Regions from separate parts of the Streptomyces sp. NPDC007896 genome, predicted to be linked through region 1. Evidence: riboswitches for the same ligand, from Rfam matches in the RefSeq annotation. Region 1 holds a riboswitch; the other holds the start of a gene.

What was found. A riboswitch is a leader RNA that binds a small molecule or an ion and turns the genes downstream of it on or off. The one in region 1 is predicted to bind thiamine pyrophosphate.
Region 2: another riboswitch for thiamine pyrophosphate. It lies ahead of thiO (glycine oxidase ThiO); the one in region 1 lies ahead of thiC (phosphomethylpyrimidine synthase ThiC).

The regions. Positions count from the first base shown of each region.
Region 1 covers NZ_JBIBKX010000002.1:37,141-42,170, forward strand. Annotated here, with positions in the region: gene ACFZDJ_RS07785 (VWA domain-containing protein) at 1-342, opposite strand, end outside; gene thiC (phosphomethylpyrimidine synthase ThiC) at 436-2,247, opposite strand; TPP riboswitch at 2,240-2,417, opposite strand; gene ACFZDJ_RS07795 (YibE/F family protein) at 2,489-4,135, shown strand; gene ACFZDJ_RS07800 (SsgA family sporulation/cell division regulator) at 4,197-4,634, opposite strand; gene ACFZDJ_RS07805 (helix-turn-helix domain-containing protein) at 4,735-5,030, opposite strand, start outside.
Region 2 covers NZ_JBIBKX010000001.1:457,100-462,129, forward strand. Annotated here, with positions in the region: gene ACFZDJ_RS02070 (Rv2175c family DNA-binding protein) at 1-209, opposite strand, end outside; gene ACFZDJ_RS02075 (NAD(P)/FAD-dependent oxidoreductase) at 291-1,529, opposite strand; TPP riboswitch at 1,711-1,822, shown strand; gene thiO (glycine oxidase ThiO) at 1,820-3,025, shown strand; gene thiS (sulfur carrier protein ThiS) at 3,022-3,222, shown strand; gene ACFZDJ_RS02090 (thiazole synthase) at 3,226-4,020, shown strand; gene pknB (Stk1 family PASTA domain-containing Ser/Thr kinase) at 4,278-5,030, shown strand, end outside.

The DNA.
Region 1 (5,030 bases):
GGTCAGTCCGGACAGATCGCCGAAGGTGCCGCCGTCGGCCGAGGCACCCAGGACGACCCGCTCGATCTCCGGTTCCAGGGCACGCAGGTCCACCTCGACGGTGTCCGTCGTGGCAGCGCCGTCCCGCTGCTTCCCGAGGTGCCGTACGGCGCCGGAGGCGTGCTGTGGCTGGTTGTAGAAGACGAAGTCCCCGTCGTCCCGCACGCGTCCGCCCGGGCCGAGCAGCAGCGCCGAGGCATCCGCGTCCGGCGCACCGGCCCCTCCTCTCCAGCCGAGCACGGCCCGCACCGCCCCGGCGGCGACGGGAAGGTTGGCGCCCTTGCTCATGGATGTCGATGTCATGCGCCCAGTCTGCCGAGAGAACCCGGCCCGGGAGCCGTTCGTTGCGCCTGATTGCGCCGCGAACGGCTCCCGGCACGACTGCGTATGTGCGGCTCAGTCCGCGAGCGGCAGATAGACCCGGTTGCCCGCGGCGGCGAACTCCTTGGACTTCTGCGCCATGCCCTCCTCGATCTCGGCCTTCGTGCCTCCGTGCTCACGGCGGATGTCCTGCGAGATCTTCATGCTGCAGAACTTCGGGCCGCACATGGAGCAGAAGTGCGCCGTCTTGGCGGGTTCGGCCGGCAGGGTCTCGTCGTGGAACTCCCGCGCCGTGTCCGGGTCGAGGGCCAGGTTGAACTGGTCCTCCCACCGGAACTCGAAGCGGGCGTCGGACAGCGCGTCGTCCCATTCCTGCGCACCTGGGTGCCCCTTGGCGAGGTCGGCTGCGTGGGCGGCGATCTTGTAGGTGATGACGCCGGTCTTGACGTCGTCACGATTGGGCAGGCCCAAGTGCTCCTTGGGCGTGACATAGCAGAGCATGGCCGTGCCCCACCAGGCGATCATCGCGGCACCGATGCCGGAGGTGATGTGGTCGTACGCCGGCGCGACGTCCGTCGTCAGCGGGCCGAGCGTATAGAACGGAGCTTCATCACAGATCTCCTGCTGAAGGTCGATGTTCTCCTTGATCTTGTGCATCGGGACATGTCCCGGGCCCTCGATCATCGTCTGTACATGAAAACGCTTCGCGATCGTGTTGAGTTCCCCGAGCGTCCTCAACTCCGCGAACTGAGCCGCGTCGTTGGCGTCCGCGATCGACCCGGGCCGCAGCCCGTCGCCGAGCGAGTACGTGACGTCGTACGCCGCGAGGATCTCGCAGAGTTCCTCGAAGTTCTCGTAGAGGAACGATTCCTTGTGGTGCGCGAGGCACCAGGCCGCCATGATCGAGCCGCCGCGCGAGACGATGCCGGTCTTGCGGTTCGCGGTGAGCGGCACGTACGGCAGCCGCACGCCCGCGTGGACCGTCATGTAGTCCACGCCCTGCTCGGCCTGCTCAATGACCGTGTCCATGTAGATCTCCCAGGTCAGCTCCTCGGCGCGGCCGTCCACCTTCTCCAGAGCCTGGTAGAGCGGCACCGTGCCGATGGGGACGGGGGAGTTGCGCAGGACCCATTCCCGCGTGGTGTGGATATTGCGGCCGGTGGACAGGTCCATGACCGTGTCCGCGCCCCAGCGGGTCGCCCAGGTCATCTTCTCGACCTCCTCCTCGATGGAGGAGGTGACGGCGGAGTTGCCGATGTTGGCGTTGACCTTCACCAGGAACCGCTTGCCGATGATCATCGGCTCGATCTCCGGGTGGTTGACGTTCGCGGGCAGCACCGCGCGACCGGCGGCGATCTCCTCGCGTACGACCTCGGGGTCGACGTTCTCGCGGACCGCCACGAACTCCATCTCGGGCGTGATCTCGCCCCGCCGGGCGTACGCGAGCTGCGTGACCGCCTCTCCGGGACGACCTCGACGCGGCTGGCGCGGCCGACCCGGGAAGACCGCGTCGAGGTTGCGCAGGCCCCCGCGCGGCGAGGTGTGCTTGATTCCGTCGTCCTCGGGACGGACGGGACGGCCCGCATACTCCTCGGTGTCACCGCGGGCGATGATCCAGTTCTCGCGCAGCGGCGCGAGGCCCCTGCGTACGTCGGTGTCGACGATCGGATCGGTGTACGGGCCAGAGGTGTCGTACAGCGTGACGGACTGCCCGTTGGTGAGGTGCACTTGACGGACCGGCACCCGCAGATCGGGGCGCGAACCCCCGACGTATCCCTTGTGCCAGCCGATGGACTTCCCGGCCTCCCGCGGCTGTTCGCCCTCGGGCGCGGCAGGCGCCTCGCCGATCTGGCTGGAGGCAGGCGTGCGTACGTCCTTGTTGGTCATGAGACCTACTCCCTACGCCGGCATTACCCGGTAACAGGTTCGGCGGTCGACGCAGCGGATTCCGTCTGCCGACGTCCCTTGTGAAACATCACTCGTTCCACGTGAAACATCGCTAAGACGGAGGTCAGCGCCCTCTCAGCCCGGTGCTCCGAGCTCCCGCGTGTGCAAAGGTGACTCCACGCTAGCGTCATATCTGGCGCGGTGAACAGAGGGCCATCGCCGTTCTTGCGATGATCGGTCGGTGACCACAACGCAGCAGCCCCCGTTCCCGCCGTCCGAGCCGCCGCGCCGACGCGGTCCCGGAGACGGCTATGGACCTGGTTCCGGAGACGGCTATGGACCTGGTTCCGGAGACGGCTATGGACCTGGTTCCGGAGACGGCTATGGACCTGGTTCCGGAGACGGCCGCGTACGCGGGCCGGGCGGTGGCCCCGGTCCGGGGGGCGGGCATGGACACGGACCGGGTGCGGGACACGGGCACGGCCCCGGGAACGGGCACGGACATGGGTCCGGGCCTGGGAATGGGAATGGGAATGGACATGGGCCGGGGAATGGGCACGGACCTGGGGACGGGCACGGGTCTGGGCACTCGCACAGTCACAGCCATGGGCCCGCCACGCCCGTCTCCAAGCATCTGCGCAAGGTCATCGCGGCCATTCTGATCCCCTTCGCCGCCGCGGTCGTTGTGGGACTCGCGGTGCTCTGGCCCGGTGGCGCCCCGTCCCACGAGCGCACCGGCGTCGGCTTCGACCGGCAGACCCAGCAGGCCACGGTCACCAAGGTCGACAAGGTCAGCTGCAAGTCCGTGAACGCGTCGGGGGAGACCCCGACCGGCGACACATCCACCGCCGAGGGCTCCTCCGCGCAGCAACAGGCAACGGGCGACTGCAAAAAGGCGACGATCCGGATCGACACCGGCAAGGACAAGGGCCGTACGTTCACGGAGATCATCCAGCCCGACCAGTCACGGCAGTTGCACGAGGGCGAGAAGGTCGTGGCCGCGTACGAGCCCTCCGCGCCCAGGGACCTGCAGTACTCGGTCACCGATGTGAACCGGAAGTTCCCGATGGCGCTGCTCGCCGGGATCTTCGCGCTGGCCGTCGTGGTGGTGGGCCGGATGCGTGGTGTCATGGCGCTGGTCGCACTGGCCATCAGCTTCGTGATCCTGACCTTCTTCATCCTGCCCGCGATCCTGCAGGGCTCGAATCCGCTGGTCGTGGCCGTGATCGGGGCGAGCGCGATCATGCTGATCGCGCTCTACATGTGCCACGGCCTCTCGGCCCGTACATCGGTGGCGGTGCTCGGCACCCTGCTCTCCCTGGTGCTGATCGGCATCCTCGGCTCGGAGTTCATCGGCTGGGCGGCGCTGACCGGCAACACGGACGACAACACCGGTCTGATCCACGGCCTGTATCCGTCCATCGACATGAGCGGTCTGCTGCTCGCGGGCGTCATCATCGGTTCGCTCGGTGTGCTCGACGATGTGACGGTGACGCAGACCTCGGCGGTCTGGGAGCTGCACGACGCCAGCCCGACGATGGGCTGGCGCGATCTGTACCGCGCGGGCATCCGGATCGGCCGTGACCACATCGCATCGGTCGTCAACACGCTCGTCCTGGCGTACGCGGGTGCCGCGCTTCCCCTGCTGCTGCTCTTCTCGATCGCGCAGAGCAGTGTGGGCACGGTCGCCAACAGCGAACTGGTCGCCGAAGAGATCGTGCGCACCCTGGTCGGCTCGATCGGCCTGGTCGCCTCGGTGCCGGTGACCACACTGCTGGCCGCCCTGGTGGTCTCCGCGGACCGTCCGGCAGTCCCGGCCGCCGCCACGGAGCCTGTCGAGAGCAGGGCGCCGGCACGCGGCGGGAAGGGCCGTCGCCGCAAGCGCTGAAGCCTCCCCACGCCCGCGTCACCGGTGAGGAAGCGCAATCCACTTGGGGGTGCTGAGGGCTTCAGCCCGCGCTCTGCTCCTCCGCCAGGATGCGGTCCAGCGCCTCGTCGAGGTGGGCGTCGAAGTCCGCGAGGGAACGCTCCTGCCCCAGCGGCACCAGCTTGTCCGTGCGGTCGAGGAAGGCCACGAGCGGCGCCGCCCCGGACCGGAACAGCGCGTGGTCGCCACCCACCTGGAGCCGGATCAGCACCTCGCCGAACGCCTCCGGGTCGGCGGGCGCGATGTGCACATCCCCGTCACCGCACGGCCGTCCCACGCCGTCGATCAGCAACTCCCGCCCGAACGCCCAGGTCACGGGCGCGTCGCCGGGCAAGTGGAAGGTCAGCCGCACGGCGTAGGGATCACAGGTCTCGTATCGCAGCTCCACCGGAATGCGGAAAGAGAGCTCCTCCGAAACGAGGAAGCTCATCATGACCTCTGCCTGTACCGACTCGCGCATCGCCTACCCCGTCGTTTTGCCGTCGACCGGCCAGGAATCATCCCCCTGACTCTGCTGGAATATTGCTCAACGTGCACAAGAGATCACAAGGAGTGAGTTTTCAGATACTGATAGAGATCGCGAGTGTCCCCAGTAGCCTGCCGATCTCACCTTGCAATTGTCGCGCCGTGGGCAGCAGTCGATCGGCCTGGTGAAGTGGGAGAGAAAAGGCCATTGCGGCGGCAGTTGTGCCGACCGTGATGGGCAGGGCCGCACAGACCGTGCCCAGCGCGTACTCCTGGCGCTCGATGACGGGCTCCATCCGCCCCGTCCGCTCCAGCCGCCGCAGCAGACTGACGTTGTCACGCACCGTATAGGGAGTGATCGACTGCACGGGGTAGCGGTCGAGATGATCCC
Region 2 (5,030 bases), on a different contig from region 1:
AGGCCCTTGACGACCTTCTGTTCGTTCCCGTCGATGAAGGCGGCGGGGACGTGCAGCGCGCGGTTCTCACCACGGCGTACGGCGATCAGCTGGCCCTCCTTGACCAGCTGCCGGACGCGGGTCACCTCGACGCCGAGCTGTTCGGCGATGTCGGGGAGGGTGAGCCAGGCGGGGACGAGAGCATCGATCTTTGCGTCAATCTCGGTCACGGGACAAGCCTGCCATCCCGGACTGACACTCGGTACCCGAGCGCCCCCCGGACCGCCGTCCGGGCGACGGAAACCGGGCGGTCATGCCGTGGCGTCCTTCAGAGGGCGGGACGGGTCGGCCAGGATGTCCGGGTTCATGGGCATGCCCGCCTCGATCAGGCGGCGGCCCTGGGCCAGATCACGGGGACGCCCCACGGCCAGGAGGGCGACGAGGCGGCTCTCGCGGAGCCAGCACACCGTCCAGGCCGCACCCGACGGGTCACCCCGCCAGATGGTCGTGTCGGCGGGGGCGTGATGGCCGACGTACTGGACGAAGCGGCCGAACTGCTCGGACCAGAAGTACGGGACCGGGTCGTACGCCACCGGGGCCTCGCCGATGATGTTCGCCGCGACCGTGCGCGGCGCCTGGAGGGCGTTGTCCCAGTGGTGGACGAGAAGGCGCTCCTCGTAGCGGCCCGACGGGAAGGAAGCACAGTCGCCGACCGCGTAGACGTCCGGCACGGAGGTACGCAGGTGGCTGTCGGCCACCACCTCCCGGTGGGCGCCGAGCTCGACGCCGGAACCGGCCAGCCAGGCGGTGGCGGGGCGCGCGCCGATGCCGACGACCACGGCGCCCGCCGGCACCCGCGAGCCGTCGTCGAGGACCACCGCACCGGGCTCGACGCGCTCCACGCGCGCGTGGGTGCGCAGCGACGCGCCGCTGTCCGCGTACCAGGCGGTCATCGGCGCGGCCACCTCCGCGGGCAGTGCCCCGGCCAGCGGCCGGTCGGCGGCCTCGACGACCGTGACCGCGCACCCGGCCTCACGCGCCGCCGTCGCGAACTCCGCGCCGATCCAGCCCGCCCCGACGACCACGATGTCGTGCTGCTGGGCGAGCACGGGGCGCAGTCGCTCGGCGTCGTCCAGCGTCCGCAGCAGATGGACGCCGGGGACGCCCTGTGCGCCGGGCAGCTGGATCGGTTCCGCGCCGGTCGCGAGGACCAGGACGTCGTACGGCACCGGTCCTGCCTCGGTGTCCAGCTCGTGGTCTGCGGGGCGCAGGCCCAGCGCCTCGCAGCCGAGTCGCAGTTCGATGCCCAGCGCCTCGAAGTCGATGTCGAAGGCGGAGCCCTCGGCCTTGCCGAGCAGCACCGCCTTGGACAGGGGTGGCCGGTCGTACGGCTGGTGCGGCTCGGCGCCGATCAGCGTCACGTCCCCGGTGAAACCCTGTTCCCGCAGGGCGACCGCCGTCTGCACGCCGGCCATGCCCGCGCCCACGATGACGACCCGCCGTGCCGTACGCCCCTGCGTCCGCACCTGTGCCCGCGTCTGCTCGCTCACCTGATCACCATAGACAACTGACAATCTGTCAGTCAGGGGACGTGCGCAGTGACCTGTTCCACAACGGATCCCGCCGTCCTTCTCTCGGTCCGCGAACCGGGTGCGCGTACGGACCCGCGAACGGGCCCCGGACGGAGGCTCCCTTACTGAGACATACGGCAGCGGGCTAGGGTGGCGAACGTAAAGCACTCGCGGGAGCCCGGACGCACCGGGCTGAGAGGGAGGCTGGCGGCCTCCGACCGTACGAACCTGATCCGGGTCATGCCGGCGAAGGGAGGGGCTGGACGCCCATGTCGCCTACGCGTACACCTGCACGTTCATCGGATGCGCCGTCATCGGACGCACGTACGTCGGACGTCCTCGTCATCGGGGGCGGGATCATCGGTCTCGTGACCGCCTGGCGGGCCGCGCAGCGCGGGTTCACCGTCGCGGTCGTGGACCCCGAGCCGGGCGGCGGGGCGGCACGGGTGGCCGCCGGAATGCTCGCCGCCGTCACCGAGCTGCACTACGGCGAGCAGACCCTGCTGGGCCTGAACCTCGCCTCCGCGCGCCGCTATCCCGACTTCGCCGCCGAACTCACCGAGGCGAGCGGCCAGGACCTCGGCTACCGCCGGTGCGGCACGCTGGCCGTCGCGCTGGACGCCGACGACCGCGCCCACCTGCGCGAACTGCATGCCTTGCAACACCGCTCGGGGCTCGAATCGGAGTGGCTCAGCGGCCGGGAGTGCCGCCGTCTGGAGCCGATGCTCGCGCCGGGCGTGCGCGGCGGGCTGCGGGTCGACGGAGACCACCAGATCGACCCGCGCCGGCTCGCGAAGGCCCTGGTCACGGCGTGCGAGCGGGCCGGAGTTGAGTTCCACCGGACGTGGGCGGAGCGCCTGACCGTCGTACGGGACCGGGCCGCCGGGGTCGTCACGACGGACGGTGAACAGCTGGTCGCGGGGCAGGTGGTGCTCGCCGCCGGAAGCCTCAGCGGGAAGCTCCCGGGCGTGCCCGCCGACGTACTGCCGCCCGTACGGCCCGTGAAGGGTCAGGTGCTGCGGCTGATGGTGCCGAAGCGGTACGCGCCGTTCCTGAGCCGCACCGTGCGGGCCGTGGTGCGCGGCAGCCAGGTCTATCTGGTGCCGCGGGAGAACGGTGAGCTCGTCGTGGGCGCCACCAGCGAAGAGCTGGGCTGGGACACGACGGTGACCGCGGGCGGGGTCTACGAGCTGCTGCGCGACGCCCATGAGCTGGTGCCGGGGATCACCGAGCTGCCGCTCACCGAGACGCGCGCGGGCCTGCGGCCGGGCTCGCCCGACAACGCGCCGCTGCTCGGCCCGACCGCGCTCGACGGGCTGCTGCTGGCCACCGGGCACTACCGCAACGGCGTCCTGCTCACGCCCGTCACCGGGGACGCCATGGCGCACGTCCTGACCACCGGCGAGCTTCCGGAAGAGGCCCGCCCCTTCGCCCCCGGGCGCTTCAGCACAGCACTCACGGAGCAGACCGTATGAACATCTTCGTCAACGGAGAGCGACGGCTCGTCGCCGCCGACACGGCCCTCGACACGCTCGTCGCCACCCTCACCGTCGCGCCCTCCGGCGTCGCCGCCGCGCTCAACGAAACCGTCGTCCCGCGCACGCAGTGGTCGTCCACGGCCCTCTCCGAGGGCGACCGCGTCGAAGTCCTCACCGCAGTCCAAGGAGGCTGAACCATGGCCGACGACCCGTTTGTCCTCGGAGGTACGTCCTTCTCGTCCCGGCTGATCATGGGTACGGGGGGTGCGCCCAGCCTCGACGTCCTGGAGCGGTCGCTCGTGGCGTCCGGCACGGAGCTGACGACGGTCGCGATGCGCCGGGTGAACCCCTCGGCGCACGGCTCGGTGCTGTCCGTGCTCGACAAGCTGGGCATCCGGGTGCTGCCGAACACGGCGGGGTGCTTCACCGCGGGCGAGGCCGTGCTGACCGCGCGGCTCGCGCGGGAGGCGCTCGGTACGGAGCTGATCAAGCTGGAGGTCATCGCCGACGAGCGGACCCTGCTGCCGGATCCGATCGAGTTGCTGGACGCCGCCGAGACGCTGGTCGACGACGGTTTCACCGTGCTGCCGTACACCAACGACGATCCTGTGCTCGCGCGGAAGCTGGAAGACGTGGGCTGCGCGGCGGTCATGCCGCTCGGGTCGCCCATCGGGTCCGGTCTCGGCATCCGCAACCCGCACAACTTCCAGCTGATCGTGGAGCACGCGCGTGTGCCGGTGATTCTGGACGCGGGGGCCGGTACGGCGTCGGACGCCGCGTTCGCGATGGAGCTGGGGTGTGCGGGCGTGATGCTGGCGTCGGCCGTGACCCGGGCGCAGGAGCCGGTGCTGATGGCCGAGGGCATGAAGCACGCGGTGGAAGCCGGGCGGCTTGCCTGGCGTGCGGGGCGGATTCCCCGGCGGCACTTCGCCTCCGCGTCGTCTCCTGCGGAGGGGCTGGCGCGGTTGGATCCTGAGCGTCCTGCTTTCTAGGCACCCGGCGCTGGTGTGTTTTTTCTCCCGCCCGCGCACCGCCCGTTTCCAGGCGGCTGGAAAGTGTGCGTCGCCCATGAGGGTGGAGCGCCGTTGGCGGCTGGGGGGTGGAGGGGCAGACTGCCTTACATTCCCTGTGCACGACATATGGACCGGATCGATCAAGCGTGCGAGATCCGTCACAGGTCGGCTGCAGTCCCGCTCCGGAATTGGCCGGAAGGGTGGGGGTGACAGTGGCGGCTCGTAGACTCGCCTGCGTGGATACGACCCTTCAGGACCCGCTTGTCGGGCAAGTGCTCGACGGCCGCTACCGCGTCGACGCACGGATCGCGGTCGGCGGGATGGCCACGGTCTACCGGGCCCTGGACACCCGCCTCGACCGCGTGCTCGCGCTCAAGGTGATGCACCCGACGCTGGCCGCCGACGGCTCGTTCGTCGAGCGGTTCATCCGGGAGGCCAAGTCGGTGGCCCGGCTCGCGCACCCCAACGTGGTGCAGGTCTTCGACCAGGGCGCGGACGGGTCGTACGTCTATCTGGCCATGGAGTACGTCGCCGGCTGCACCCTGCGCGACGTGCTGCGCGAGCGAGGGGCGCTGCAACCGCGGGCCGCCCTGGACGTCCTGGAGCCGGTGCTCGCCGCGCTCGGCGCCGCGCACCGCGCCGGGTTCGTGCACCGCGACATGAAGCCGGAGAACGTCCTGATAGGGGACGACGGCCGGGTCAAGGTGGCCGACTTCGGCCTCGTCCGGGCCGTGGACACCGTCACGAACACGACAGGGGCCGTACTCGGCACCGTGTCGTACCTCGCCCCCGAACAGATCGAGCACGGCACCGCGGACACCCGCGTCGACGTCTACGCCTGCGGGGTCGTCCTCTACGAGATGCTCACCGGCGGCAAGCCGCACTCCGGGGACTCCCCCGCCCAGGTGCTCTACCAGCACCTGCACGCGGATGTGCCGCCGCCCTCGGCCGCCGTGCCCTCCATGCCCCACGCCCTCGACGAGCTGGTC